DNA from 2 places in the Bacillus sp. FSL R5-0422 genome. Region 1 is predicted to be linked to the other one. Evidence: a T-box and tRNA genes for the amino acid it is inferred to sense, from the RefSeq annotation. Region 1 holds a T-box; the other holds one or more tRNA genes.
What was found. The T-box of region 1 lies ahead of tyrS (tyrosine--tRNA ligase). A T-box ahead of a tRNA ligase gene usually reads a tRNA of that ligase, here a tRNA-Tyr.
Positions count from the first base shown of each region.

Region 2: it encodes a tRNA-Tyr, which carries the amino acid that the T-box ahead of tyrS (tyrosine--tRNA ligase) is inferred to sense. The anticodon was not compared.

Region 1 covers NZ_CP152014.1:2,573,360-2,589,017, forward strand. Annotated here, with positions in the region: gene hisJ (histidinol-phosphatase HisJ) at 1-479, shown strand, start outside; gene refZ (forespore capture DNA-binding protein RefZ) at 449-1,114, opposite strand; gene MKX52_RS13115 (GAF domain-containing protein) at 1,241-1,738, shown strand; gene rpsD (30S ribosomal protein S4) at 2,038-2,640, shown strand; gene MKX52_RS13125 (hypothetical protein) at 2,844-3,404, shown strand; gene MKX52_RS13130 (cysteine hydrolase family protein) at 3,431-3,997, opposite strand; gene MKX52_RS13135 (hypothetical protein) at 4,069-4,266, opposite strand; gene MKX52_RS13140 (triacylglycerol lipase) at 4,350-4,928, opposite strand; partial or broken gene MKX52_RS13145 (antibiotic biosynthesis monooxygenase) at 5,195-5,550, shown strand; gene tyrS (tyrosine--tRNA ligase) at 5,664-6,932, opposite strand; T-box leader at 6,985-7,223, opposite strand; gene acsA (acetate--CoA ligase) at 7,282-9,006, opposite strand; gene MKX52_RS13160 (GNAT family N-acetyltransferase) at 9,162-9,794, shown strand; gene MKX52_RS13165 (CBS and ACT domain-containing protein) at 9,834-10,475, shown strand; gene MKX52_RS13170 (acetoin utilization protein AcuC) at 10,472-11,632, shown strand; gene ccpA (catabolite control protein A) at 11,675-12,676, opposite strand; gene MKX52_RS13180 (bifunctional 3-deoxy-7-phosphoheptulonate synthase/chorismate mutase) at 13,129-14,205, opposite strand; gene ytxJ (bacillithiol system redox-active protein YtxJ) at 14,424-14,747, opposite strand; gene MKX52_RS13190 (YtxH domain-containing protein) at 14,781-15,251, opposite strand; gene MKX52_RS13195 (DUF948 domain-containing protein) at 15,278-15,658, opposite strand, start outside.
Region 2 covers NZ_CP152014.1:857,371-873,028, reverse strand. Annotated here, with positions in the region: gene MKX52_RS04320 (DUF1963 domain-containing protein) at 1-195, shown strand, start outside; gene MKX52_RS04315 (hypothetical protein) at 261-530, shown strand; gene MKX52_RS04310 (hypothetical protein) at 653-844, shown strand; gene MKX52_RS04305 (histidine phosphatase family protein) at 900-1,457, shown strand; gene MKX52_RS04300 (hypothetical protein) at 1,476-2,180, opposite strand; gene MKX52_RS04295 (hypothetical protein) at 2,245-2,676, opposite strand; gene MKX52_RS04290 (phosphotransferase) at 2,823-3,617, opposite strand; gene MKX52_RS04285 (hypothetical protein) at 4,040-4,465, opposite strand; tRNA gene MKX52_RS04280 (tRNA-Leu) at 4,721-4,802, opposite strand; tRNA gene MKX52_RS04275 (tRNA-Leu) at 4,839-4,927, opposite strand; tRNA gene MKX52_RS04270 (tRNA-Cys) at 4,941-5,011, opposite strand; tRNA gene MKX52_RS04265 (tRNA-Gly) at 5,017-5,091, opposite strand; tRNA gene MKX52_RS04260 (tRNA-Gln) at 5,099-5,170, opposite strand; tRNA gene MKX52_RS04255 (tRNA-His) at 5,180-5,255, opposite strand; tRNA gene MKX52_RS04250 (tRNA-Trp) at 5,286-5,359, opposite strand; tRNA gene MKX52_RS04245 (tRNA-Tyr) at 5,369-5,453, opposite strand; tRNA gene MKX52_RS04240 (tRNA-Thr) at 5,469-5,541, opposite strand; tRNA gene MKX52_RS04235 (tRNA-Phe) at 5,548-5,623, opposite strand; tRNA gene MKX52_RS04230 (tRNA-Asp) at 5,642-5,718, opposite strand; tRNA gene MKX52_RS04225 (tRNA-Met) at 5,741-5,817, opposite strand; tRNA gene MKX52_RS04220 (tRNA-Val) at 5,833-5,908, opposite strand; tRNA gene MKX52_RS04215 (tRNA-Glu) at 5,940-6,014, opposite strand; tRNA gene MKX52_RS04210 (tRNA-Ser) at 6,032-6,122, opposite strand; tRNA gene MKX52_RS04205 (tRNA-Asn) at 6,127-6,201, opposite strand; rRNA gene rrf (5S ribosomal RNA) at 6,211-6,326, opposite strand; rRNA gene MKX52_RS04195 (23S ribosomal RNA) at 6,436-9,366, opposite strand; rRNA gene MKX52_RS04190 (16S ribosomal RNA) at 9,549-11,097, opposite strand; gene MKX52_RS04185 (nucleotidyltransferase-like protein) at 11,415-12,293, opposite strand; gene MKX52_RS04180 (YgzB family protein) at 12,483-12,830, shown strand; gene perR (peroxide-responsive transcriptional repressor PerR) at 12,865-13,302, opposite strand; gene bcp (thioredoxin-dependent thiol peroxidase) at 13,460-13,927, opposite strand; gene MKX52_RS04165 (glutamate-1-semialdehyde 2,1-aminomutase) at 14,057-15,352, shown strand; gene MKX52_RS04160 (aromatic acid exporter family protein) at 15,599-15,658, shown strand, end outside.

The sequences.
Region 1 (15,658 bases):
ATAGCATTTTGTCTGTTCACTTTCTTCCTGCTGGCGATGATTATATTTGCCTTGATTTTGACGAGCATGCCTTCCAGCAGCTAATAAGCCTCTATGGCAGCATCGAACAGGTCTATCAAAACTACTATGACCAAATTCATTCTTCTATTCTATCATCTTTAGGTCGATATAAGCCAAATAGAATCGGTCATATCACCCTAGTGCAGAAATTCAAACAGCTTTTCCCATTTGAGATGACACCTGCACTTTGTCAAAAGGTTACCCTTTGTCTTGAAGAAACGGCAAAAAAAGGCATGTCCTTAGATTTTAATACATCAGGTCTTCGTAAAACATATGCCAGAAGTATCTATTTAGATCAATGGATGATTGATCTTGCAAAACAGAAAAAAATTCCGCTTATATTTGGGTCTGATGCCCATCAAGCGGAAGATCTCGGATATGCTTATGATCAATTCGAAGACATTATGAGTTTTAAATGAGAATCTAACGCCTGCTTTTTTGGTTCTAGTAAATGATGAAGAGAGCGGCTCAGTTCCTTAAAATATGTTTGATAGAAATAAGGCTCATTTGGATTTAAGTAAAGCACCTCCATTAAATATTGCGGCTGTAAATAGGGCATCATAAGTAGTGATTTCAGCTGAATCATAAAAGATGCGATGGAGAGCTGCTCACAAATCACATGGGTGCTTTTTCCTTTTTCAATGATGAGCTGAAACAAATATTTTTCTTTCGTTAAATAGGTCGACATAATTTCTCTAATGAGCGTCGAATCAATCGTCACCTCTCGATAAACGAAACGGGTTAATTGACGGTGCTTGTGCTGATAAGATAAAATATCAAAAACCACATGTAATAAGCATTCTTTTGCATGACGAGTTTCCATGTGATGGATATGTGATTCAATCATGTGAATATAGCCTTCATAAAATTCGGATACGAGCTGCTCAAGCAGCCCTCCTTTTCCTTGAAAGTAATAAGAAATGTGGGCAACGTTGACATTTGCTTCCTTCGCAATCTCACGGACAGAGGTTCCAGAAAATCCTTTTTGGTTAAAAAGTCTGATGGCAGCTTCAATAATACGATCTTTTGTTTGCACGGTTGTTGATGTTTTCATCCGCTCACCCCTCTTCATGAGTACATACTTCAAGATGAAGGCGGAAGTTCCTTTTACTATTGCTCGACAAATCCCACATGTGAGATGCAAGTTATGTATTTTTGAGATAGAAAGTAGGAGATTTTCATGTTTCATGTCGAAAAACAGTCTGGCGATCCATCAAAAGACTATCAATTGCTCGTTAAACAGGTCGAAGCCATTACAGATGGTGAGCCAGATCTAATTGCTAACCTAGCAAATGCGGCGGCGCTATTGTATCATTCACTCCCAGAGGTCAATTGGGCAGGATTTTATTTGGCTAAAGGCGATGAGCTTGTGCTCGGACCGTTTAACGGACTGCCTGCATGTGTGCGTATTCCATCTGGGAAAGGCGTTTGCGGTACTGCCTTTGCAACAGGTGAAGTCCAGCGTATCGCTGATGTGCACGCATTCCCTGGACATATCGCATGTGATGCAGCATCACAATCTGAAATTGTCGTTCCGCTCAAAGTAAATGGAGAGATCATTGGGGTTCTCGACATTGACAGTCCTGTGAAAGACCGTTTCAGTGAAGTAGATGAAACCTACTTAATTCAATTGACCGAGGTACTCCAAAAGGCGTTGTCTTCCTCTACAAATGCATAATCTTACAAAAAAGTAGGCGCATTGTCTGCTTTTTTATTTTTCTTCGCAGACGCGAAGCATCGCCATTGCCCCTAAATAGGTTGACTTCTCCTATCCAGCATCATATAATAGAGTTTGTGTGAAATATGGCAGCCTTTTTGTTCGGCTTTTTTGTATCATTTTGTTCCTTCTATAGGAAGGTGCATCTTGTAACTCCCTGCTGCTGGAGCGAGGATGCATGAAAACATAATGACGGAAAAGACAAAGAACAGACGGTTTTTATTTTTCACAAATAAAAACAAATAAGGAGGAGTCACATTATGGCTCGCTATACAGGTCCAAGTTGGAAGATTTCCCGCCGTTTAGGCATTTCATTAAGCGGAACAGGTAAGGAACTTGAAAAACGCCCTTACGCTCCAGGCCCACATGGTCCAGGACAACGCAAAAAACTATCTGAATACGGTTTACAATTACAAGAGAAGCAAAAGCTTCGTCACATGTACGGTGTGAACGAACGTCAATTCCGTACACTATTTGACAAAGCTGATAAACTTCCTGGTAAACAAGGTGAAAACTTCATGATTCTTCTTGAAACTCGCCTTGACAACTTAGTATACCGTCTTGGCCTTGCTCGTACTCGTCGCCAAGCTCGTCAGCTAGTTAACCATGGTCACATCCTTGTTGATGGAAGCCGTGTAGACATCCCATCTTTCTCTGTGAAACCAGGTCAAACGATTGCTCTTCGTGAGAAATCTCAAAACCTTGCAGTTGTGAAAGAATCAGTTGAAGTGAACAGCTTCGTTCCTGAATACCTTACTTTCGATGCTGAAAAGCTTGAAGGAACTTTCACTCGTCTTCCAGAGCGTTCTGAATTAGCGCCTGAAATCAGCGAACAACTAATCGTTGAGTTCTACTCTCGTTAATTTCATGACTCTCAAAAGAGAGATCAAAAAAACCCTAGATCCCTTGATTATTCAAGGTGGTCTAGGGTTTTTTGTTTACATTCTTTCTTCAAATACGGCCCCTCCAAATCACCGTATACAAATATAGGGAAATATTGATACAATGATGATGGATGACATATCCAATCGGATGGTCTTCTATAGTACTTAGATGGAGGAGTTCCATGTATAGTATCACAATCATTATATTCTTACTCTTAGCGGTAGCTGCTATCGCCTATTCACTTTTAAGAAAAAAACAAATCATAGATGAACCGCCAAATAGATTTGCTGCAAGTCTGTTTATCTTCCTGCTCTTTTTTTCTCTCTGCTTTGTGATTGCGGTTCCAAGTGTATTGCTATACATCACTGTTTTAGGCGTGAATTTTCTTTTTGGAGAAACCATCGCGTATGATTCGTTTTTTTCTTTGATCTCTTTCTCTTTGTTCGTGAGTGTTATCGTTGTCTTTTGGTCACCTGTCCTTCTATTCATAGGAAAAGGACTGGCTTATCTCCTTAAACTTCCTGTATGGCTCACTTATGCTTTGGAATGGGTGAGTTCTTGGATCGTTTTTCATCTCTCTATCAAGTATGTCCTTTACTTAAACTTTATGAATGTATCGATAGGGGATTACGGCGTATTGATTTTATCATTCTTTGTCAGTTTTTTATTTATTGAGATTGATCTCGTTTACTCACGTAAGAAACAACGAAAACAATCGCTTAATACGCAAAAAAGCTCCTAGATATCTTTCTAGGAGCTTTCAAACGTTCATTCTTGACTTGTCCATTTTGCAATGAGCTGCTCTGTTGTCATAACAGTCGCAAATTCATCATGCAGGGTTGCAAGTGAGAGCCGGTGGATCGTTTCTGGGTCAAAATATGTACCGGTTTGATCTGTTAGCCCAAAGGCTGCTGTTGCGTCCGAAATCAGATACGTATCAAAGCCAAGATTTCCGCTCATTCTTGTGGTTGTGGATACACAATGCGGTGTTGTGAGCCCTACGATCACGACCGTGTCCATATGGCTTGATCTTAGTTGTTCTTCCAAGTTCGTACCAATGAAGCTGCTATTCACTTTCTTTTGGATCACCGTTTCTTCCTCTAACGGTCTGGCAATATCTTTGAACAGATGTCCTTCATTTGCCGGATGAAACAAAGAGTCTGGATTGTCGGCTGTATGCTGAATATGAATGACTTTCCAGCCTTTCTCTCTCCAAAACCTCAATAACTGGCTGATATTATTCTCTGCCTCTAAATTATTTCGTTCGCCCCACTTTTCATGCTCGAACGCCTTCTGTACATCAACAATGATCAAAGCCTTTTGACTCGTTTGCACAAACGCTCACCTCCGAAGATTCTTATACACTACATGTAGTGTAAGGAATGGTGATTCTTTTGTACACGCTTTTACTGCTTTTTCATCAAAAAGACGAACCACACACTAGCGATGATGTAATAGATACCGAGAATCGATGTACAATTAGACAGCACCTCACCTATTTGAACTGATTTGACGAACTTCATCCAAATGAAATAGATGATGAGAAATGAGCATGGAAAATAGAGATAGTATCCGAAGAAATATTGCTTGAGTCTGTGTGTCAACCTGTTGCCTCCTTAACCAATTAGTAGCTGCCATATAGCGATGACATCAAAAAAGACAGCACAAGTCGCTGTCTTTTTCATTTTTAATTCGTATTCTGTCCTCCACCGTTTAGTCCTTCTTTAATATACCCTTTCACTTGGCTTGAGGTTAATAGACCGATATGGCCAACGCCATGGATCAGAACGTTTCTTGCGCCAATTAAACGAGAGAGGCTGTTGACGACGATAAGATCAGCTGAGCTGTAGACAGATGTGTAAAGAATTTTTTGATTTGGATCTGTGCCTGGTAATGCTCTGCTTGAAACGAGTCCGTTTGCTCCACCAATTGTGACAACGTTTTCAATTTTATCGCCGCCATCTAGATTCTTAATATAGTATAATGTGTTCGCTCCGCCCATACTATGAGCCACAATATCTACTTTTTTGGCACCCGTTTTGTCTAGCACATCTTTGACGAATCTAGATAAACGAGGACCATTGTTGCGGTTATTCCCTGTTTTGTCTATGAAATCGATAGCAAATAATTGGTTTCGATCCCAGCCTTGTCCAACCAAATAACTTTTAATCGAAGCAAAGTTATAAGACGCTCCTCCAATACCATGTACCATCACCACTGGATTATGCTCAGCCGCCTTCACCTCTTTAGGCTGGATAAAAGCCATTGAACCAATCACCAATGCAAATGCAACGAGAATCTGTAAACTCCTTTTCATCAATAACGACACTTTCATTCCCCCTTATTCATCTTATTCGACTCTATTTTATACAAGAAAAATATGTCAGAAAAGTGAACAAGGTAATGTTTATGAGATGATTTTACAGAAATATAAATAATCATAAAGCACCTTGGACTTTTTTAAATTAAAACAAAAAGACTACGAGACTTTCTTTCATATATAATATGTTAGACAAAAGGAGGTTCTATCAGATGTTATTTACTCAAGCACCTGCAACACCTTATTATGCCGTGATTTTCACATCAAAACGAACAAATGTCGAGCAGAAGGAATACGCTGCGGCTGCTCAAAAAATGGAAGAATTAGCGAAAGAACTAGACGGCTTTCTTGGAATAGAAAGTGTAAGAGATGAACATGGCGTTGGAATCACTGTTTCTTACTGGAATTCATTAGTAGCTATCAAAGAATGGAAAGCACATACAGCACATCAGCGTGTTCAAAAAAAGGGAAAAAGGATTGGTATGAAGCCTATACAACCCGAATTTGTAAGGTAGAACATGCTTATACAAAAGAAGATTCACTTCTTGAACAAGAAGCAGACAAATGAGAGAAAACCGCTCTGTAAAAGCTTGATTCCTACTTCTAAATAAAAAAGAAAAGCACCTCAATGTATACGAACATTTGAGGTGCTTTTCATGATGCTTACTGTTTCATAAGAATTTATTTATACGTCACAAGGAAATATTTCTTTTTCCCTCTTCTTAAGACGGTAAATTGGTTTTCAATTCTATCTTCAGCTGAAAGGACGTAGTCTTTATCGGTTTGTCTCTCTCCGTTGATGGAAACTGCGCCATTCGTGATGTCTTCACGTGCTTGGCGTTTTGATGGTGACAGCTTTGATTCCACAAGAAGATCAACAAGTGTTAATTCTTCTGTGCTGCTTTTCTCCATTGATGGTACATCTTTAAAGCCTACTTTGACTTCTTCGGCTGAAAGAGATTTAATCTCACCTTTGAATAGTGCATTTGAGATGTTGACTGCCTGTTCTAGTGATTCACGGCCATGTACGAGTGTCGTGACTTCCTCTGCTAGACGGCGCTGTGCTTCACGTTTTTCAGGCGCTGTTTGCACTTTTTCTTCGTACGATGCGATCTCTTCTTTCGATAAGAACGTAAAGTATTTTAAGTATTTCACGACGTCACGGTCATCTGTGTTGATCCAGAATTGGTAGAACTCATATGGAGATGTTTTTTCTTTATCTAACCAGATGGCGCCGCCTTCTGTTTTACCAAACTTCGTACCGTCTGCTTTCGTGACAAGCGGCATCGTTAAACCGAATGCTTTTGCCCCTTCTGCTTCAGACTTACGGATCAGCTCAAGTCCAGATGTGATATTTCCCCACTGGTCGCTTCCACCAATTTGCAGCTTACAATTTTCATTTCTGTAAAGGTTTAAGAAGTCTAAAGATTGCAGGATGACGTAGCTGAACTCTGTGTACGAAATGCCTGTTTCAATCCGAGAGCTGACGATATCTTTTGCCAGCATGAAGTTCACGCCAAAGTTTTTTCCAATATCACGAAGGAACGTGATCACATTCATTTGGCTGATCCAGTCGTAGTTATTCACGATAACAGCTGGGTTCTCACCTGCTTCAAAATCAAGAAATTGAGAAAGCTGTCCTTTGATTTTATCTGACCACTGTTCAACAATTTCTGCTGGGTTTAGTGAACGTTCTGCTTTTTTGAAGCTAGGGTCGCCGATTAGTCCAGTTGCCCCGCCAACAAGAGCAATAGGGTGATGGCCTGCTTCCTGGAATCTGCGTAATGTTAAAATTGGCAATAGGTGACCAATGTGTAAGCTGTCCGCTGTCGGGTCAAAGCCGGAGTAAAGCTTGATTTTTTCTTCTGCTAATAATTTAGTTAAACCTTCTTCATCTGTTTGTTGCTGAATTAATCCTCTAAACGATAACTCTTCCATCAATTGACTCATATCTCATTCTCCTTTTTTACAATTCAACATAAAAAACGCCCCTTCGAATGAACGAAGGGACGATATATATCGCGGTACCACCCTGCTTAAAAGACAATACATCACGTCTTTTCACTTACACTGATAACGGACAAATCCGTTCTTTCACTAATCAGGACAGCATGCATGCTCCTTTTCGTAAAAGCGGTTCGTGAGGGTAATTCGAATATCTCTTTGTACTGACTCGCACCAACCGTCAGCTCTCTTGGACAGGGAAAGATGATTCTACTGAATCTCAGTCAAAACCTTTATATATTCAACTAATGTCATTTTAAACATATTTTTGATATCAAGTCAACTGATGAAAAAATTAATCTTCCATTGTCGATAGGTCGCCAGCTGGTAAATTCAGTTCCCACGCCTTTAGCACACGTCTCATAATTTTTCCGCTTCGCGTTTTAGGCAGTTTGTCTTTAAACTCGATTTCTCTCGGTGCCGCATGTGCAGCGAGTCCTTTTTTCACAAACGTACGAATCTCTTCCTTGAGTTCATCTGTCGGCTCATATCCGCTTCTAAGCGCAATGAATGCTTTAATAATTTCCCCGCGGACCGGATCTGGTTTCCCAATGACGCCAGCCTCTGCAATCGCCGGATGTTCAACCAATTTGCTTTCCACCTCAAAAGGACCAACCCGCTCTCCTGATGTCATGATCACATCATCGACACGTCCCTGGAACCAAAAGTATCCGTCTTCGTCCATATAAGCTGAATCTCCTGAAACATACCAATCTCCCGGCATAAAGTAAGATTCATATTTTTCAGGATTGTTCCAGATCGTATGCATCATAGACGGCCAGCCTTTTTTGATGGCGAGGTTGCCCATCCGATATGGCGGAAGTTCATTTCCGGCATTATCCACAATCGCAGCTTCTACGCCTGGAATCGGTTTCCCCATTGAACCTGGTTTAATGTCCATACATGGATAATTGCAAATCAGCTGTGCGCCGGTTTCCGTCATCCACCAAGTGTCATGAATTCGTTTGCCAAATACAGCGTCTCCCCAGCGTATAACTTCTGGATTCAGAGGCTCACCTACACTTAACACATGACGAAGCGAACTGAGATCATATTTTTGAATGAGGTCATCTCCTGCCCCCATTAGCATTCTAAAGGCGGTCGGTGCACTATACCAAACGGTCACACCTAGTGATTCAATCGTTTCATACCACGTATCAGGATTAAATCTGCCGCCCAAAATGACATTCGTCGCCCCATTTAACCACGGTGAAAAAATGCCGTACACTGTGCCTGTTACCCAGCCCGGGTCAGCTGTACACCAGTAGACGTCATCTTCCTTCAGATCAAGCACCCATTTACCGGTCTGATCCTGCTGCACCATTGCACCATGGACATGTAGCACACCTTTTGGCGTACCTGTCGACCCTGACGTGTAATGAAGCAGAAAGCCGTCTTTTTCATCCATCCATTCGATTTCAAGGTCCTTTGCTGCCTCCTCAAACGCCTTTTCATAGTGAATTGTCCGGACGCCATCGACTTCTTCGTTTTCACCGCCGACAATGATGACAGATTCAAGCTTCGGAAGCTCTGCAAATGGAATTCGCTCAAGCAAATCCGGCGTTGTCACAATGACCTTCGCCTCGCTATTTTCTAAACGGTCTTTGACCGCACCTTCCATAAATGCCTCAAATAACGGACCAACGATCGCACCAATTTTAACGGCGCCAAGCAGAAGAAAATAGAGCTCAGGTGATCTAGGCATAAAAATAAATATGCGATCCCCTTTTTGCACATGTGCCTTTTCTCTGAACAGATTGCCCGCTTTATTTGTGTTGATTTTCATGTCTCTGAACGTATACTTTTCATCCCGCTGTGAATCTTTGTAGTGAAGCGCCACCTTGTTCTTGCGAAACGAGTCCGCATGTCTGTCAATCGCTTCATAGGCTGCATTTATGTTTCCTGTTTCATACCATGAGAAGTTTTTTCTTGCTTCTTCCCATGAAAATTCTTTGTATGCCTGCTCATAATCATTTAAATGATAGTCCCCTTTTACTGATGGTAGCGTTTCCACTTTCATCAAACAGTCCCCCTTTGCATACGTTTACAATGACCATTATAGTATAGATGACTTTTTTTCTCAATTTTTAAAAAACTTATTGTGAAACCGTTTTAATTCTTGCAGGTTTTAAGATAAAATAGAGACGACTCACTAGAATTTGAGGCGGTGGATACGTGGAGCATCCTAAAACTTATTATTCAAAAATCATTGAGCGAGAAACAGGTTCCGTCCTTATTGAAGGTCCGGTACCTGCATCAGAGCTTGCGAACTATACGTTTCATGAAGGACTAACGGCATTTCGCACGCCAGAGGAACAGAAACAAGCACTTGTTGAAATAGCAGACCTTCCAGAAGGACGTATTATCATTGCACGAGTGGATGAGCTTGTTGTCGGCTATGTCACGTATTTATATCCTGATCCGCTTGAGCGCTGGTCAGAGGGCAACATGGACAATTTAATCGAGCTTGGCGCGATTGAAGTCGCTCCTCCATTTAGAGGCTGCTCACTTGGCAAGCATTTACTTGATGTGAGCATGATGGATGAGCAAATGGAGAATTATATCGTCATTACAACTGAATATTACTGGCATTGGGATTTAAAGGGGACAAAGAAAAACGTGTGGGAGTACCGCAAGATGATGGAGAAAATGATGAACGCAGGCGGTCTTGTTTGGTTTGCAACAGACGAGCCAGAGATCAGCTCACATCCAGCCAATTGTTTAATGGCCAGAATCGGGAAAAATGTGAGTCCTGATTCGATTGAGCGTTTCGATCGTCTTCGCTTCCATCAGCGCTTTATGTATTAACGTTCAATTCGTTTTTTTGGCAAAGGGGATTGGTAAACAATGATGATTGAACAAATAATGGAGCGTGATGTGATCACGCTGCGAAAAACCGATACGATTGAAGAAGCCATCAAAAAAATGAGTACACATCACATTCGGCATATTCCGATCGTATCTGATCAAGGTTCTGTCATTGGGATGGTGACAGATCGAGATATTAAAAATGCCAGTCCAAGTATATTTGAAACAGAAAAAAGACAGCTCTTTATTCAGCGGCCTGTTGAAGAGATCATGGTATTAGAGACAATTACTGCTCATCCGCTTGATTTCGTTGAAGAGATTTCAAGTGTCTTTTTTGAACATGGAATTGGCTGCCTTCCAGTGGTGAGACGCGGCAAACTTGTAGGCATTATCACAAAGACTGATTTGCTTCGTACGTTTGTCAGACTGACAGGTGCAGATCAGCCTGGGTCGCACTTAGAGGTTGAAGTGGACCAAATGACAGAAGGTCTTGCAGACATCACGGCTATTTTAAAGGAGCAGCATATTCAAATGCTGAGTGTGCTTGTGTATCCGCATGCAAATGAATCTTCTAAAGTACTCGTCTTCCGCCTTCAAACCATGCATGCAGATCATGTGACGAAGCTGATTCGCGCAAAAGGCTATAAGGTGCTGTGGCCTATGGAGCAGACGATCAAATGAAGGAAGCGACCTTTGTTTTTTCACCCTCTTTTCAAACGTACCAGTTTCACCAAGATCATCCCTTCAATCAGCTTCGTGTCTACTTAACATATGACTTACTTCAAAAAATGAAGGCGTTAACAGATGATGAGATCATCGCACCGCGTATGGCGACCCTTGAGGAATTAAAGCTCGTTCATACAGCCGATTATATTCAAGCTGTGCAGCGGGCTAGTGAAGGAAAGCTCTCTACAGCAGAGGGGGAGCGCTACGGTCTTGGCACCGAGGATACACCGATGTTTGCAGGTATGCATGAGGCAGCTTCTCTCCTTGTTGGAGGGACACTCACAGCCGTTGACCAAGTCATGATGGGACACTCGCAGCATGCACTGAATCTTGGCGGTGGACTTCATCACGGGTTTAAAGGGCGGGCATCTGGCTTCTGTATTTATAATGACAGCTCAGTGGCGATTCAATATATTCAAAAAACATACGGCGCAAGAATTTTATATATTGATACGGATGCCCATCACGGAGATGGTGTACAATTCAGCTTTTATGACGACCCTGAGGTTTGTACGGTCTCACTTCATGAAACGGGACGCTATTTGTTCCCTGGAACTGGACAAGTACAGGAAAGAGGTCACGATAAGGGCTATGGGTACGCCTACAACATTCCACTTGATGCATTTACAGAAGATGAATCGTTCCTTGAAGCATACCGAACAGCAGTGACTGAAATTGCTGCTTTTTTTAAACCAGATGTGATTTTGACGCAAAATGGTGCAGATGCACACTACTATGATCCGTTAACTCATTTATCTGCCACCATGAAAATATATGAGGAAATTCCTAGACTTGCCCATGAGTTAGCGCATCAATATTGTGATGGCAAATGGATCGCTGTCGGCGGAGGAGGATACGATATTTGGCGGGTTGTGCCAAGGGCGTGGAGCAGGATTTGGCTTGAAATGAAAGGCATGACACCGCCTGATGAACTGCCTCAGGACTGGGTTCAAGCTTGGCATAAACAATCGCCTGTCACCCTGCCATCCACATGGGGAGATCCTGACGATTTATATCCACCCATCCCAAGAAAAGCAGAAATCACAGAAAAAAATGCTCAAACTGTAGAAAAAGCACTGATGCCCGTTAGACGAGAAAAGAAAAAGGCATAAGAAAAGCAGGCATTCACTCATGTGTAAGCCTGCTTTTTCGTTTTATTTTGTTGATTGTCTTTCTTCAATTCGGTGTGGAAGCTCCACAATTTGGTCATCCACTTGTTCTTTGTTCATCAGCTTTGTCAGCAGTCTCATTGCGACAGCACCAATATCATATGTCGGCTGAACAACTGTTGTCAGTTGAGGACGCACCATGAGAGAAAGTCTCGTGTTATCAAAGCCAATCACTTCTAAATCCTCAGGAATCGATACGCCTCTATCTTGTGCTCCATGAATGACACCTAACGCCATTTCATCTGTAGCCGCAATAACAGCTGTCGGGTTGTCAGACTGCTCAAGTAGATGAGCAAGTGATTCAATTCCAGAATCATACGAGTAATCGCCTTCAGCGACGAGCGCATCATCAAATGCGATGCCCGCTTCTTCAAGCGCACGCTTATAACCTGCTAGCTTTCTCATAGAGTTAATCGGTTCTGACATTGGGCCAGATACGAAGGCAATTCGCTTATGTCCTTTTTCAACTAAAAGCTGAACGGAATCATAAATCGCTTGCTCGTAGTTGATGTTGACAGATGGTGTTTGAGCCTGCTCTTCAACAGAGGCTGCAAGAACAATTGGCACAGGAGAGCGCTTAAATTCTTCAACAAGCACATCTGTGATGTTTCCACCCATAAAGACAATCCCATCTACTTGTTTACCTAGCATTGTATTTAATAGATGAAGCTCTTTATCGGTATTTTGATCTGAGTTGCTCAAAATGATGTTGTACTTATACATTGTGGCGATATCTTCAATTCCGCGAGCAAGCTCTGAATAGAAGATACTAGAAATATCAGGGATGATGACCCCAACCGTTGTTGTTTTTTTACTTGCAAGGCCTCGTGCCACAGCATTCGGGCGGTAGCCAAGACGATCAATCGCTTCAAGTACCTTTTTTCTTGTTGTTGGTTTTACATTCGGATTCCCATTCACTACGCGTGATACCGTTGCCATACTTACATTTGCTTCTCTTGCTACATCATATATTGTAACATTATTCACATAAATCACTCCTTCAAATACACTTCATATCTATAGCATTCACCAATTGGATAGAGACATGTCAGATACGAGGAAAATAATATCCTATTTGTCATTAAAACGATGAAAAGAGACACATAATTTTTCAATCTACATCAAAATGACATTCTTTTATGAAATTATACACGTTTTTTCATCATATGAAAACGTTCCCTTTCTTTTTATAACTAAATTAAACAAACTTTAATGAGCTTGTTACCTGTAAATCGAATCATATTTCATAAAGAACTGTCGAGAACGTCAGCTATGACAATGATCTTAGCAGATTCTATTGAATTTTAAAAATGAAAACATTGTGAACAAGCCCGTTTGAGGCTTGCAATGTGCTCTTTTCCTTTCATCCCCAAATCTTTATCCTATTTACTCCATAGAAAAACCGCCGGGCAGTCATCCGGCGGCATTTTGATCTATGATTATGCGTGAATGTTAACAAGTGGTCTTAACGCATCTAACCATTTTTCGAATTGAGGAATGTCCATTTGCTGTGCTGAGTCAGATAAAGCAACAGATGGATCTGGATGCACTTCTGCCATAACACCGTCTGCTCCAATCGCAAGAGCTGCTTTCGCTGTTGGAAGGAGAAGGTCTCTACGTCCAGTTGAGTGCGTCACATCAACGAAGACTGGTAAATGTGTCTCTTGTTTCAAGATTGGCACAGCAGAAATATCTAGCGTATTTCTTGTTGCTGTTTCGTATGTGCGGATACCACGCTCGCAAAGGATGATTTGATCATTTCCTTGGGCGATGATGTATTCAGCTGCATTGATGAATTCTGAAATCGTCGCTGCAAGACCACGTTTTAAAAGAACAGGTTTGTTCACAGATCCAGCTTCTTTTAAAAGTTCGAAGTTTTGCATGTTTCGTGCACCGATTTGGATGACATCGATATGCTCAATCGCTTCTTGAATGTGAGCAGGATTGACGATTTCACTGATGACAGCAAGACCGTATTCATCTGCTACACGCTTGAGAATTTTTAGACCGTCTACACCAAGTCCTTGGAAGTCGTATGGACTTGTGCGAGGTTTAAATGCTCCTCCGCGAAGTAATTTTAGTCCTTGCTGTTTCGCTGCTGCCGCCACTTCTGCGACTTGCTCGTAGCTTTCAACAGCACATGGTCCAACGATGAAGCGCTGTTTCCCATCTCCGATCGCTTCTCCATTGATATTGACAATTGTATTTTCAGGTTTTTTCTTACGAGAAACAAGAAGTGCTTTGCTGTGATCATCTTCTTGAAGCTCTAGACCTGCTTTGAAAATCTCTTTGAAAATATGCTGAATCGTTGAGTTTTCGAATGGTCCATCATTTTCTTCAAGAATTTGGTTTAGCATTGTGCGCTCTCTGACAGGATCATAACGGTTGACACCTTGCGCTTCTTTCGCTTTACCAATTTCTTTTACAATGTTTCCTCTTTCATTGATCAGTTTTAAAATTTGAAGATTTAGTTCATCTGCTTGCTGTCTCAATTGTTCTAGTTCATTGTTGCTCATTTTTGTCATCCTTTCCTCTGCCCGCTCTCGCTTTTTATTATTTCATTCTCTCATGATAGGGTTTATTATAAACAAAGATTTCGGAATTGTCACGAAAATTTTCTTTATTACCCAAACGCTTTTAAGCGATAAAGTATTATGTGTAAGATTATAGCATAGTTTTGATTGAAGTAAACCTTTTTTTATAAAAAAAACGTCAGCAATTGCTGACGTTTCTTTTACACATTATGTTCAAGCGCTTCTTTTGTAATGCTTGAGTGGGATGCATGCCATTTTACTTTTCCACCGCTAAAGACAAGTGCCTGAGGACTTTCGTGCTTTACCCCCGACTTTTCTGTCACATAGGATGAAAGCTCTCTTGTGTTTTGAATCTGCAAGAAATAAGTTGGCACGTCTTCATGTGCAGAGGCAAATGCTTCAAACTCTTGAAAAGCCGCTTGACTGATCGGACATGTCAAACTGTGCTTAAAAAAGACAAAGGTCCCATCTTGATTCGTTAGTTGATCAAACTGTTCTTCTGTTTCAATGAGTTGTTTTGACATGATGTTCTCCTTCTTCACTCTGTGCAGTAAGAGTTAGCCTTTAGTCGATTGTTCTACTTTTTCTTTAACATCTTTAATGCCATCTTCAATTTCAGATTTCGCTTCTTGTGCTCGTACTTTTGCTTCATCTGCTACATCTGATGCTTCACTTGCTAGGTCAGCTGCCGCATTCTCTGCTTCATTTTTCACATGATTAGCTTTTCCAGCTGCACGTTCTTTTATGTCTTTCACTTTGTCTAAAATTTGGTTTGATTGTTCTGCCACTAGTTGAGACAATTCAGACGTTTTATCTTTCGCAATCGTCACATATTCAGTGCCTCTTTCTTTTGCATCTGTTGTAAGTCGATCTGTTTTTTCTTTTAAAACATTCGCTTGGGTGTTCAAATCATCGCGAAGCTCTTTCCCTGACTTCGGTGCTAAAAATAAAGCTGTTGTTGCACCCACAATTCCACCAATAAGTGTTCCGATCAAAAAGTCTTTGCTATTGATTCCGTCTTTGCTCATGATTATTCCTCCTATGCGAAAATGGTTTATTTTTGGTGTTTTCGTTGTTTCCATTTTTTATAAATTTCAAGTGCTGCGTTACTCCAGCTTACGACATCCGTGACTTTTTCTTGATTTCGTTCAACGGATGAAGAAACCGCACCAGCTGCCTGCTTTATGCTTGTATTAAATTGGTTGATCGAGCCGCCAATTCCCTGCACCGCATCCACAACTGTGCCTAGTTTTGCTGATTTGTCTTGGATATCTTCAGCAAGCTGATTCGTCTTATGTAGCAACTGTGCTGTCTCTGTGGTGATCCCTTGCATCTGACCTTCAAGACCTTCTAAAGTTGATGCGACATTCTTTAATGTCAGCTGTAAGGATTTTAATGTTTTGGACAAGTAGATGACAAGAATGAGGAAAGCTAT
Region 2 (15,658 bases), 1.7 Mb from region 1:
ACCAATTATTCATTCACAAAAATTGGTGGGTATGGCGCATATATTCAATCCCCACCCCATCATCAACCAGGCGAATTCATGCTACAAATCGCCTCAGAAGAAAAACCTCGGTTTATGATTGGTGATAACGGCACGATGTATTTCTATTACGACAAAGACACAAAAGAATGGTTTATGCATTGGGATTGTTTTTAAAGTTTGATTGAATGAAACCTTCCCTCCTTCTAAGCGTAGGAAATAATATGGAAGGAGGAACTAACATGGGATTCATTTTTGATATCTTCTCACTAGCTGTGTATATTCCTTTTCTACAGGTAGATGAAGAGGATATTTCTCGAAACGCAAGCGAGCTCAAAAGGTATAGCTGGTTTCATGCATTATTAAATAATCCAGCTTACAGACAACTTATCATTTATCATCAAGATGTCAGACACGTCATTGGCAGATGTAACACGAATAAACTCCATCGCAAGCGATACAACTTAAAATGCGAACGCAAATTGCTAAAAGCATTACATCGTGCTATGTAAGAGCCGCACTATCCTGTGTGGCTCTTTTCATATATTCTTTTGAAGAAAACATTTGACGCCTGGACAACTCTCCCCGTATATTATGTATAAATCCATCTTTTTCATATAAAAGGGGGCTTCACATGCGCTTGTTTAAGTACTGGAAAAAAAAGCAACAAACACAGCAGATCACCTCTGAGAAACAGGAAGACAGCATCCCAATTAACTTCTCCGCACTTCCCTTTGGCACAGACACCGTAGATGATTTTTTGTTCAACTTAGACCTCACCTCAAAGCTCACAGATCCCTATAAAGAAATAGACCCGAACAAATGAACCTATCCTCATCCAATCCTGGATGATTTTTTTATACTCATGAAAGGTGTGACCTATGAAAACATATTATATCGTTAGACACTGCCAAGCCAATGGACAATCCGAGGATGCGTCTTTAACACTACAAGGCATCGCACAATCTCACGCACTAGCACAGTTCTTTTCCAGCATCCATCTCAATCAGATCATCTCAAGTCCCTATAAGCGAGCGATCCAAACATCTGAGCCTCTTGCTCATGCAAAACAACTCGAAGTGAAAATTGATCAACGCCTAGCTGAACGTGTGCTAAGCAGCAAACCAATGGACGATTGGTATGAGAAATTAAAGCGCAGTTTTACGGATTTACATTTGACTTATGAGGGCGGAGAATCAAGCCTTGAAGCCATGAATCGCATTGTAGAAGTACTCTACGAACAAATAAATTCAGAAAAAGATCATACGCTATTTGTCACACATGGCAATATCATGAGCTTGCTTCTTAAACACGCCGATCCCACGATTGGATTCAAAGAGTGGGAGAAACTAAGCAATCCAGATGTCTATGTCCTGACATATTTCAAACCAGATCATGTAGAAATAGAGCGAATATGGCATAAAGAAACGGCAGAATGAACTCTGCCGTTTCCTCATCTATTGTTGATAATAAAAAGCTTCTACCCACTCATACGGCTTCTGACGCTCCGCACACCATTTCATGAAGCCACTTGTCTCCGTTTGCTGAAATTCCATCCAGTCCGATAAAAGCTGACCATAATAGGCTACTTGTTTTTCAACATTAGTGCGAATTATCTTATCTTCAATCAGCATCATGACATCTTCAATACCTTGAATTCGCTCTTGGTCATTCTCATAGGTGCTTAAATAAAGATCTTCATGTATATGATGATACGAATACCATAAAGCAGATAAATAGGTTTCGCAAATTTGAAAAATGACACGCTGCTCCTTGCTGCCTCCAAGCTCTAGTGCTTTCAATAAATAGGGTAGCCCTTCTCCCTGATGCACAAACAAGCCTTGCCAGCGATACGGTCTCGCATCAAACGGATCAACCTTCTCCCACTCTTGCAGAACAGGCTGAATCACCCCCATTATCAATGGATACACAAGCACATGATGGCCATCGTCACACCGTTCAATTTTCTCAAATAGCCAAGCAACAAATGAACGCCGTGCTGCAAATTCATTCTCATTCATCTCTTCAACAAATAACTGGAGAACCTTTAACGCATCTTTACGCAGACCCTGTTCTTTCTTCACACAGTACTGTCTAAAAAGCGGATAATCATGTGATCTCTCGTCTTCAATGAGGGTCTGTAAAATCGTCTTCATTTGCAAGTTAACAACTCCGCCTTTTTAACATTCTATTACTCATTTATAATTGAATCATAAATCTGATGTCTTAACGCTGATTCATCCAATCTAAATAACGTTTTTGAATCACTTTTTTGATTTTTTCGTAGTTCTCCCAACTATCTTTAACATCATATACATCTTCGGCTTCTGGAAATGTCTCCTCGTAGTCATCTAAATACAACCCATTTTCAAAATCGAAATAATCTTGGGCAAATTCATTTCCTTCATCATTCAGCATATCATTTGAAAACACTCCATCACAGTCCATATAAATTTGAGTCCCTGTCACTTCTCGTGATTTGAATTTTTGAATCTCAACCTCAATGTCTTCTTCAAATTCTTCACTGAACAAATCATTATCAATAATCCAACCCAAAAACATGCCTGTATGTACGAAGGCTTGATCAATAGATAAGTCCTTTGGAAAATCCCCATCATAATGATATTTTGCTTTATCATAAACGATCACTTCAAACAACATTTCCAGCCCCCTTCAAATCTCTCTATTTCAAAAATAACTTTAGGTCTAGATAAAGTCAATTTCTTTTAGTCTCTAATTTAAGCGTGATAAGAATGGTATAAACACCTAATTGTTCCTTCTCTTTTTGAAGGCCCTTGGCATTCTCAAACCCATTCTTTTCTGTGTTCATGAATGAATTTTATGTCTTTTTGATAATGTTCAAGGTGCCCCTCATCAATCATTTTTTGAAAAGCAATATCCCCGTCACTCGCTTTTCGTTTCATGTACTGACATAACCCTTTTAAACGCAGCAGCACCATCTCCACATAATCTTCTGCTATTTCCTCACCATAAGCTTCAAAAAACAGTTTGACTCTATACTTTATATGGCCTGCATGTTCTAATGCGTGATAATGAACGATCTCCCCCGCTTCAGTGCGAAAAAATCTACTGAGAGGCACACATGTATAAAGGGTATAAGCGATATCCCAAAGTCTTGGACCCGGAGCAGCTACATCAAAATCAATGATCCCCACTGGCTTTTTATCTTTGAAAATAATGTTGTACATCGCAAAATCATTATGGCACACAACCTCTATGTTGTTAGGCGTATTGTCCATTCGTTTCCAATCGTCTGAAATGGGAAAATCACAAATAGCATCATGATACCGTCTAAGCATTCTTGCTATTTCTTTTAAAGCGTTGTGAGAGCACATGTATTCTTCTAAGGGATCATGACCGGCTACACCTTCAATGAAGGACAAGATCTCTCGGCCTTTTTCATCAACCCCTAAAAACTTTGGAGCATAGGAGAAATTCTTTTTTTCTAAATGTTTCAGCAGCTTTCGTATATTAATATTGTCTGACTTTACTTCTCGACGAACCGTCTCTCCCGAACGATAAACGTTCGAGACATTTCCACCTGTCAATAACTCCTCATGATCATTTTGTTTTTTCATAAATTCTCCCCTCAAACTGGGTCACAATGATGATGTCAGCTAAAGATGTGTATGTACCCACAAATATTCATTTAGTTATTCAAAGAAAGTGCACTGTTTGATGTAAATGTGCTACACCGTTTTGTTTCCTTCCATGGTTAAATGTATCTTATCAAATGTTGCAAATCATCTAAAGATTAATCTGCTAAAGAAGTACATACTCATTATTTTCTAATAGGTTTCTATTTTTTATTTAAATAACTCTTTTAAACCACAAAAAAACGCTTCACCACGAGGGTGGAACGTTAGGTTGACGGTAAAAACCGATTATGAAACTTTTAATAGATACTGGTGGCTGGGGTCAAACCGGCACTCCGCGATCAATTATTCCAAAAGGCACGGTATCCCCTTTTAAAGTAAAGCACCTCTTAATAAAATAAGAATTAAAGTTCTTCTTGATATATGTCTAATTTTATCGGCTTTAAACTCAAAGGTATTGTAAATTCATGAATACTTTCAATATGATTAAAAAAATGATCTATATCGTCATAATCCATTGACCATTCTTCTACCACCTTTAACTTTTTTAACTTGCTTGTTGGTTTAAATAAAAATTCACAGTGCAGTTGTTCCATGTGTGAATAATCATCTTCTTCATAAACTGTAAACTGACGTACCAAGTCAAAATGAAATAGTTCCTCTCCTGTAAAATCATAGACACCACACTGAAATAAAATTTCTTTATCTTCTTCGCCCTCAACAGTCTCCTTTGAAAAAGCTTTAAATGTTTCCCAAACCTTTTTTATATCATCGATATCTTCACCAATGCTATCTTTAAGATAACTTTCAGAATTTTTAACCGTAATCATTACAACACCACCTATGTATAATTTATACAATCCTTCTTCTATTATCCTGCCTCTTTAGTTTAATCATAAGGTAACCATCATTAAAGTAAAAGTTAATTTCCTTTGAACACGATTTGAAGAAATTTTTTCGTGTGAAAAATCAGCTAAAAAACAAATAAAAAAACGCCCTCCTACAATTTGTAGAAAGACGTTTGAAACGTAGATATTCCTTTATTCTTCTGTACTTGACCATCATAAAGAATATCTAAAAGTAGATACCGGTGGCCGGGGTCGAACCGGCACTCCGTGAGGAACACGATTTTGAGTCGTGCGCGTCTGCCAATTCCGCCACACCGGCATGATCATTAAAGAGCGCAACTTATAATTAAAAACATGGTGCCGAGGGCCGGACTTGAACCGGCACGGTAGTCACCTACCGCAGGATTTTAAGTCCTGTGTGTCTGCCAATTCCACCACCCCGGCAGTCTTTTCAAAAAGGCGACACCCGGATTTGAACCGGGGATAAAGGTTTTGCAGACCTCTGCCTTACCACTTGGCTATGCCGCCATTATTGGAGCGGAAGACGGGATTCGAACCCGCGACCCCCACCTTGGCAAGGTGGTGTTCTACCACTGAACTACTTCCGCAAATTAACTGGGCTAGCTGGATTCGAACCAACGCATGACGGAGTCAAAGTCCGTTGCCTTACCGCTTGGCTATAGCCCAATAATAAAATGGGGCGATTGATGGGAATCGAACCCACGAGTGCCAGAGCCACAATCTGGTGCGTTAACCACTTCGCCACAACCGCCATAGATGTTATGAATCATATTAAGAAAATTGGCAGGGGCAGTAGGAATCGAACCCACACCGGAGGTTTTGGAGACCTCTGTTCTACCTTTAAACTATGCCCCTATGAAAAAATGGTGGAGGGGGGCGGATTCGAACCGCCGAACCCGGAGGGAGCGGATTTACAGTCCGCCGCGTTTAGCCACTTCGCTACCCCTCCACATTTGAAAAACAGTGCCGGCAAGAGGACTTGAACCCCCAACCTACTGATTACAAGTCAGTTGCTCTACCAATTGAGCTACACCGGCAAATAGTGGTGGCTCGGGACGGAATCGAACCGCCGACACACGGATTTTCAGTCCGTTGCTCTACCAACTGAGCTACCGAGCCATGTATTCTTTTTAAAAATGGCGGTCCGGACGGGACTCGAACCCGCGACCTCCTGCGTGACAGGCAGGCATTCTAACCAACTGAACTACCGGACCATTTTGGTTGTATAAAATAATTTGGTTGCGGGGGCAGGATTTGAACCTGCGACCTTCGGGTTATGAGCCCGACGAGCTACCGAACTGCTCCACCCCGCGATGATATAAAAGATATGGTGGAGGATGACGGGCTCGAACCGCCGACCCTCTGCTTGTAAGGCAGATGCTCTCCCAGCTGAGCTAATCCTCCAAATAAAAACACTGGTGTATATTCTGTAAAATGGTGACCCGTACGGGATTCGAACCCGTGTTACCGCCGTGAAAGGGCGGTGTCTTAACCGCTTGACCAACGGGCCCTCTATTATGTAAATTGTGGCGGAGAGCAAGGGATTCGAACCCTTGAGACGGGGTTACCGCCTACACGATTTCCAATCGTGCTCCTTCGGCCACTCGGACAGCTCTCCAAATTGGCTCCGCAGGTAGGATTCGAACCTACGACCGATCGGTTAACAGCCGATAGCTCTACCACTGAGCTACTGCGGAATGAAGAAAGCCTGGCGATGTCCTACTCTCACAGGGGGAGACCCCCAACTACCATCGGCGCTGAAGAGCTTAACTTCCGTGTTCGGTATGGGAACGGGTGTGACCTCTTCGCCATCATCACCAGACAATTTAGTGACAAAAGATATTATACTATGTATTGAAAATAAATCAAGAGATATTTAAAAAATGTTCTCTCAAAACTAGATAACAATGTTCAAACTTCACAATAGAATATAGGTTAAGTCCTCGATCTATTAGTATCTGTCAGCTCCACGTGTCACCACGCTTCCACCTCAGACCTATCAACCTGATCATCTTTCAGGGATCTTACTTCCTTGCGGAATGGGAAATCTCATCTTGAGGGGGGCTTCATGCTTAGATGCTTTCAGCACTTATCCCGTCCGCACATAGCTACCCAGCGATGCCCTTGGCAGAACAACTGGTACACCAGCGGTGCGTCCATCCCGGTCCTCTCGTACTAAGGACAGCTCCTCTCAAATTTCCTGCGCCCGCGACGGATAGGGACCGAACTGTCTCACGACGTTCTGAACCCAGCTCGCGTACCGCTTTAATGGGCGAACAGCCCAACCCTTGGGACCGACTACAGCCCCAGGATGCGATGAGCCGACATCGAGGTGCCAAACCTCCCCGTCGATGTGGACTCTTGGGGGAGATAAGCCTGTTATCCCCGGGGTAGCTTTTATCCGTTGAGCGATGGCCCTTCCATGCGGAACCACCGGATCACTAAGCCCGACTTTCGTCCCTGCTCGACTTGTAGGTCTCGCAGTCAAGCTCCCTTGTGCCTTTACACTCTGCGAATGATTTCCAACCATTCTGAGGGAACCTTTGGGCGCCTCCGTTACATTTTAGGAGGCGACCGCCCCAGTCAAACTGCCCACCTGACACTGTCTCCCTGCCCGATAAGGGCAGCGGGTTAGAAGGTCAATACAGCCAGGGTAGTATCCCACCGATGCCTCCACCGAAGCTAGCGCTCCGGTTTCCAAGGCTCCTACCTATCCTGTACAAGCTGTACCAACATTCAATATCAGGCTGCAGTAAAGCTCCACGGGGTCTTTCCGTCCTGTCGCGGGTAACCTGCATCTTCACAGGTACTATAATTTCACCGAGTCTCTCGTTGAGACAGTGCCCAGATCGTTGCGCCTTTCGTGCGGGTCGGAACTTACCCGACAAGGAATTTCGCTACCTTAGGACCGTTATAGTTACGGCCGCCGTTTACTGGGGCTTCAATTCGCACCTTCGCTTACGCTAAGCGCTCCTCTTAACCTTCCAGCACCGGGCAGGCGTCAGCCCCTATACTTCGCCTTACGGCTTCGCAGAGACCTGTGTTTTTGCTAAACAGTCGCCTGGGCCTATTCACTGCGGCTTCTCGGGGCTTTAACACCCTAAGAAGCACCCCTTCTCCCGAAGTTACGGGGTCATTTTGCCGAGTTCCTTAACGAGAGTTCTCTCGATCACCTTAGGATTCTCTCCTCGCCTACCTGTGTCGGTTTGCGGTACGGGCACCTCTCACCTCGCTAGAGGCTTTTCTTGGCAGTGTGGAATCAGGAACTTCGCTACTAAATTTCGCTCGCCATCACAGCTCAGCCTTCACGGGAAACGGATTTGCCTATTTCCCAGCCTAACTGCTTGGACGCGGATATCCAATACCGCGCTTACCCTATCCTCCTGCGTCCCCCCATTGCTCAAATGGTGAGGAGGTGGTACAGGAATATCAACCTGTTGTCCATCGCCTACGCCTTTCGGCCTCGGCTTAGGTCCCGACTAACCCTGAGCGGACGAGCCTTCCTCAGGAAACCTTAGGCATTCGGTGGACGGGATTCTCACCCGTCTTTCGCTACTCATACCGGCATTCTCACTTCTAAGCGCTCCACCAGTCCTTCCGGTCTGACTTCACAGCACTTAGAACGCTCTCCTACCACTGTTCGTTAGAACAGTCCGCAGCTTCGGTGATACGTTTAGCCCCGGTACATTTTCGGCGCAGAGTCACTCGACCAGTGAGCTATTACGCACTCTTTAAATGGTGGCTGCTTCTAAGCCAACATCCTGGTTGTCTAAGCAACTCCACATCCTTTTCCACTTAACGTATACTTTGGGACCTTAGCTGGCGGTCTGGGCTGTTTCCCTTTCGACTACGGATCTTATCACTCGCAGTCTGACTCCCAAGGATAAGTCATCGGCATTCGGAGTTTGACTGAATTCGGTAACCCGGTAGGGGCCCCTAGTCCAATCAGTGCTCTACCTCCGAGACTCTTACCTTGAGGCTAGCCCTAAAGCTATTTCGGAGAGAACCAGCTATCTCCAGGTTCGATTGGCATTTCACCCCTACCCACACCTCATCCCCGCACTTTTCAACGTGCGTGGGTTCGGGCCTCCATTCAGTGTTACCTGAACTTCACCCTGGACATGGGTAGATCACCTGGTTTCGGGTCTACGACCACGTACTCATGCGCCCTATTCAGACTCGCTTTCGCTGCGGCTCCGCATCTTCTGCTTAACCTTGCACGGGATCGTAACTCGCCGGTTCATTCTACAAAAGGCACGCCATCACCCTTTAACGGGCTCTGACTACTTGTAGGCACACGGTTTCAGGATCTATTTCACTCCCCTTCCGGGGTGCTTTTCACCTTTCCCTCACGGTACTGGTTCACTATCGGTCACTAGGGAGTATTTAGCCTTGGGAGATGGTCCTCCCGGATTCCGACGGAATTTCACGTGTTCCGCCGTACTCAGGATCCACTCTGGAGAGAACAACATTTCAGTTACAGGGCTGTTACCTTCTTTGGCGGGCCTTTCCAGACCTCTTCGCTTATATCGTTCCTTTGTAACTCCGTATAGAGTGTCCTACAACCCCAAGAGGCAAGCCTCTTGGTTTGGGCTGTTCCCGTTTCGCTCGCCGCTACTCAGGGAATCGCATTTGCTTTCTCTTCCTCCGGGTACTTAGATGTTTCAGTTCCCCGGGTATGCCTTCTCATACTCTATGTATTCAAGTATGGATACTACTCCATTACGAGCAGTGGGTTTCCCCATTCGGAAATCTCCGGATCAAAGCTTGCTTACAGCTCCCCGAAGCATATCGGTGTTCGTCCCGTCCTTCATCGGCTCCTAGTGCCAAGGCATCCACCGTGCGCCCTTTCTAACTTAACCATTTCTTACTTTAGAAAGAATCACTATGTGTGATGAACTTTGCATTGCATTCAATGTGAATGTATTACTTATTGTTATCTAGTTTTCAAAGAACAATCCTGTCTCGCTAGAGACATGTTTTGAAGGAATGATCCTTCAAAACTAAACAAGACGAAAACGCACGCTGCTCCATATATCCTTAGAAAGGAGGTGATCCAGCCGCACCTTCCGATACGGCTACCTTGTTACGACTTCACCCCAATCATCTGTCCCACCTTCGGCGGCTGGCTCCATAAAGGTTACCTCACCGACTTCGGGTGTTACAAACTCTCGTGGTGTGACGGGCGGTGTGTACAAGGCCCGGGAACGTATTCACCGCGGCATGCTGATCCGCGATTACTAGCGATTCCAGCTTCACGCAGTCGAGTTGCAGACTGCGATCCGAACTGAGAACAGATTTATGGGATTGGCTAAACCTTGCGGTCTCGCAGCCCTTTGTTCTGTCCATTGTAGCACGTGTGTAGCCCAGGTCATAAGGGGCATGATGATTTGACGTCATCCCCACCTTCCTCCGGTTTGTCACCGGCAGTCACCTTAGAGTGCCCAACTAAATGCTGGCAACTAAGATCAAGGGTTGCGCTCGTTGCGGGACTTAACCCAACATCTCACGACACGAGCTGACGACAACCATGCACCACCTGTCACTCTGTCCCCGAAGGGAAAGCCCTATCTCTAGGGTTGTCAGAGGATGTCAAGACCTGGTAAGGTTCTTCGCGTTGCTTCGAATTAAACCACATGCTCCACCGCTTGTGCGGGCCCCCGTCAATTCCTTTGAGTTTCAGTCTTGCGACCGTACTCCCCAGGCGGAGTGCTTAATGCGTTAGCTGCAGCACTAAGGGGCGGAAACCCCCTAACACTTAGCACTCATCGTTTACGGCGTGGACTACCAGGGTATCTAATCCTGTTCGCTCCCCACGCTTTCGCTCCTCAGCGTCAGTTACAGACCAGAGAGTCGCCTTCGCCACTGGTGTTCCTCCACATCTCTACGCATTTCACCGCTACACGTGGAATTCCACTCTCCTCTTCTGCACTCAAGTTTCCCAGTTTCCAATGACCCTCCCCGGTTGAGCCGGGGGCTTTCACATCAGACTTAAGAAACCGCCTGCGAGCCCTTTACGCCCAATAATTCCGGACAACGCTTGCCACCTACGTATTACCGCGGCTGCTGGCACGTAGTTAGCCGTGGCTTTCTGGTTAGGTACCGTCAAGGTGCGAGCAGTTACTCTCGCACTTGTTCTTCCCTAACAACAGAGCTTTACGATCCGAAAACCTTCATCACTCACGCGGCGTTGCTCCGTCAGACTTTCGTCCATTGCGGAAGATTCCCTACTGCTGCCTCCCGTAGGAGTCTGGGCCGTGTCTCAGTCCCAGTGTGGCCGATCACCCTCTCAGGTCGGCTACGCATCGTCGCCTTGGTGAGCCATTACCCCACCAACTAGCTAATGCGCCGCGGGTCCATCTGTAAGTGACAGCCGAAACCGTCTTTCATCCTTGAACCATGCGGTTCAAGGAACTATCCGGTATTAGCTCCGGTTTCCCGGAGTTATCCCAGTCTTACAGGCAGGTTACCCACGTGTTACTCACCCGTCCGCCGCTAACATCCGGGAGCAAGCTCCCTTCTGTTCGCTCGACTTGCATGTATTAGGCACGCCGCCAGCGTTCGTCCTGAGCCAGGATCAAACTCTCCGAGGTATGCAGGATGCATATCACACATGCGTTGCTACACGATGTAGCGAACTTAGCATGTGATCATTTCCTGCCTCGTCAGCGTTTGACTGACTACCTATGAAACATCATAGGATTTTTTATAAAAACTCGAATTAACAGGTACGTTTTGTCTTGTTTAGTTTTCAAAGATCATCTTCGTCGTCTCTCAGAGGCGACTTTCTCAATATAACATTTTGACGCTGTGGGCGTCAAGTGTTTTTTAGAATTTCTTTTTGTCAGCTTTTCATTCAAAGCAACTTGGTTGCTCGTTAGCGACGTATAATAATATACCATCATAATATTCAAGCGTCAACATCTTTTTTCACAAAATATCCTCGATGATAGATTTTTTGTCCCTTTGTCTCAATCGGCTCCACTTGAACAATTCCTTTTTCCACAAAGAAATCAATCATGACGCTAAGGTCAGGCGTAAAATACTTGAGGTCAGGATGCGCGAGAAGCTCTCCAAAAAGCCATATATCTTGCTGTTCCATGACATGACGCAAATGAGCGGCGCCAATTTCTGCTTTTGAATGGATCAAAAAGTCATTTGCTAAAAATAAAAGTTCCAAACGCTTATGAAGGCTTTCATGGCTTTCAATGAGTTCTGAATAAAGTTTATAAACTTCCGGTTCCATATGTCGTACCTGATTCCAAACTGTCACTTCTGGATGGAAGCCTTTATCGATGACTTCAATACGTGCCAAATGATGCAGCGCATGCACAATTGAATTATATGCATCAAGGAATTGATTTGACTCAAAAAATGCTTTTCCTTCTATATACCTTCGAATAAGCTTGCCGTATTCTAAACCGATTTTAAGTTTGCGGTTTGAAAATGGGAATGTACTCAGGTCATCAATTAAGTTGAAAATATATTCATTTCGATCAAATAGGACTTTCCCATTTAAAATCCAATCAATGATACGGCGATTCGTGCCAAGGGTAATCCATTCCTTCAACTGCTCATCTGTGACAACATTTAAAGAAGCTGTTTGGTGAGCAGATTCATAGTGCTTGATAAATAACGGCTCTTCCGCTTCTTTTACAATGACTAAAAGTGCTGCATCAAAGTTATCCGTCTCAGAAGATACTTTGTGTCTTCTTTCTACTATAATCACAGCCAATGTGTCTGGGTGACTTGCTCTCTCTTGATAAATAGGACGGAGAAGATTTTCCATAGTGATTCCTCCAATACTCGGGTGTAAAGTTCTTCTCTAATGCTATGTATTTCTCCTCATAGAATCAAAATTCCTTCAATTCAAGAAAAAAGATCATTGAATCATTATAAGCAATTTATTCACAAAACTCTATAACTAATTCAAACGGAAAGGTAAAATGTGCTATATTGGAGACAAGGGGGACTAGGGATGGCGAAATACTCCAGTAAGATTAATAAAATCAGAACATTTGCACTTAGTTTGGTTTTTGTTGGCTTTCTGATCATGTATATCGGTGTGTTCTTCAAAGAATCGATTTGGCTGTCGACTTTCTTTATGCTACTCGGCGTCTTATCGATCGGATTGAGTACAGTGGTTTACTTTTGGATCGGTATGCTTTCTACGAAGGCAGTCCGTGTCGTATGTCCAGGCTGTGAGAAGGAAACAAAAGTGCTTGGGCGGGTGGACATGTGCATGCATTGCAGAGAGCCGCTTACACTCGATCCAGGATTAGAAGGCAAAGAGTTTGATGAATCCTACAATCGAAAAAAGTCATAAAAAAAGCTGACCGGTTAAATGGTCAGCTTTTTCATTAATGATTTTCTTTTTTCGCACATTCTTGACAAGTTCCATAGATCTCCAAGCGATGATGACTAACTTTAAAGCCCGTCACATGGGATGCAAGCTGTTCCACTTCATCAAGGCCAGGATAATGAAAGTCCACTATTTTTCCGCAGTTTTCACAAATCGCATGGTAATGGTCGGATGTCGCAAAATCAAATCGGCTTGAGGAATCACCGTACGTTAATTCCTTTACTAATCCAGATTCCCGGAAGACTCGTAAATTGTTGTAAACCGTTGCGACACTCATATTTGGAAATTTACCTTCAAGTGCTTTATATATATCGTCCGCGGTTGGGTGAGTCATAGAATTTACGAGAAACTCCAAGATGGCATGGCGCTGCGGAGTAATTCGAACACCGGTTTCTTTTAAAGCATCTAAAGCGTCTTTTAGTTCGTGAGCAGCCATTTCATCATGCACCTCTCTTCAAAAATATTCTTATATTGTAATCTTTATAAATAGTGTACCCCCAGAGCCGAATCTTTGTCAATTACAATCCTCTTTTTTACCTATTCTTCTTCACAAAAAAGACCGGCATGTCTGCCAGTCCAATCCTGTGATGATATTAAGCGTGAGCTTTCAGTTCCTCAAGCGCTTCTTCTACGTGGTCTTTCACCTTAACTTTTCTCCACTCTTTCACAAGCGTTCCTTCTTTATTAATAAGAAACGTTGAACGTTCGATGCCCATGTATTCTTTGCCAAAGTTCTTTTTCAGCTTCCACACTCCAAAGGCTTCAGACAATTTCTGTTCATCATCTACAAGAAGTAAGAACGGTAAATCATGTTTTTCTTTAAACTTTTGATGCTTGTCCTGACTGTCTGGGCTTACGCCGATAATGACAGCATCTAATTCTGCAAAGCTTTGATGGCGATCACGGAAATCACATGCTTCTGTTGTACAGCCGGGTGTCATATCTTTTGGATAGAAATAAAGAACAATATGTTTTCCTTTAAAGTCAGAAAGCTTTACTTTCTCCCCGTTGTCACCGGTTAATTCAATTTCAGGTACTTGCTGGCCTACTTCGATTGTCATAACACAATCCCTCCAACCTATTTTTTAAATAGCCTATCCAATTTTGAGAGGATATTCAACTAAGGACGCTTGCATCGGCATGTTAAAATAATGATAGACGACGTGATACGTTGAGATAGGAGGCTATTTATGAAATTCACAGAATCAGAAAAATTACATCAAGAGGCGCTGGAGCATATTGTTGGAGGTGTCAACAGCCCCTCTCGTTCATATAAGGCAGTAGGTGGCGGTTCACCCGTAGCGATGGAAAAAGGAGAAGGCGCTTATTTTTGGGATGTTGACGGAAATCGCTATATCGATTACTTAGCAGCATACGGCCCTATTATTACGGGACATGCCCACCCTCATATTACAAAAGCGATTACAAAAGCGGCTGAATCAGGTGTTCTTTACGGAACGCCAACGAAGCATGAAGTCACTTTTGCCAAAATGCTGAAAGAAGCTATGCCTGCTTTGGACAAAGTTCGCTTTGTCAATTCAGGTACTGAAGCCGTGATGACAACGATTCGTGTGGCACGTGCTTATACAGGCAGAACAAAGATCATTAAGTTTGCCGGGTGCTATCACGGTCACTCTGATCTTGTACTTGTGGCAGCTGGCTCTGGTCCTTCCACTTTAGGAACCCCTGATTCAGCAGGCGTACCAAAAAGCATTGCCAATGAAGTCATTACCGTTCCATTCAATGATATTGACAGCTACAAAGAAGCATTGGATCGATGGGGCGATGAAGTCGCAGCTGTCCTTGTCGAGCCAATTGTCGGGAACTTCGGCATCGTAGAGCCTAAGAACGGTTTCCTGCAACAAGTCAATGACCTCACTCATGAAAAGGGCGCACTTGTGATCTATGATGAAGTGATTACAGCTTTCCGCTTTATGTACGGAGGCGCACAGGACTTGCTTCAAGTAAAACCTGACCTCACCGCATTAGGAAAAATCATTGGTGGCGGACTCCCGATCGGTGCTTATGGGGGTAAAAAAGAAATTATGGAGCAAGTCGCTCCTCTTGGACCCGCCTATCAAGCTGGCACGATGGCAGGAAATCCTGCATCTATTCTTTCTGGAATTGCCTGCTTGGAAGTGTTAAAACAAGATGGTGTTTATGAGCGTCTAGATCAGCTTGGCGCTATGCTAGAAGAAGGCATTTTAGCCCATGCCAAAAAACATCAAGTAGATATTACAGTGAATCGCTTAAAAGGGGCTCTCACTGTCTATTTCACAAAAGAAACCATTGTAAACTATGAGCAGGCTGAAAATACGGATGGCGAAATGTTTGCCCGCTTCTTTAAATTAATGCTTTCACAAGGGATTAACCTCGCTCCTTCTAAATATGAAGCTTGGTTCTTAACGATCGCACATACTGAAAAAGATATTTCTGAGACGCTGCAAGCAGTAGATCGTGCGTTTGAACAGTTGAAACAATCATAATAGGGTCAAAAACAGGCGTAAAAAAATGCGCCTGTTTTTTTATTGACCAGCTCTTGTTTGTCAAAAGCGTGTGAATCTGTTACATTTCTTCTCAATACCTTCTTTTGATGTTTTCATGAACTTTCAAAAATCACTTGAATATTTCGGAAGACCGCTGTATATTACTTAGTTGTTCATCAAAATATTTATAATAAATGACGAGTGATCATCTATTATCTAAAAGAAAGGAATGCAGGGACAAAACCAATGAAACTTGGAGCCCGTATTTTAAAAACTGGTATTGCCATTGTACTCGCGCTTTACCTG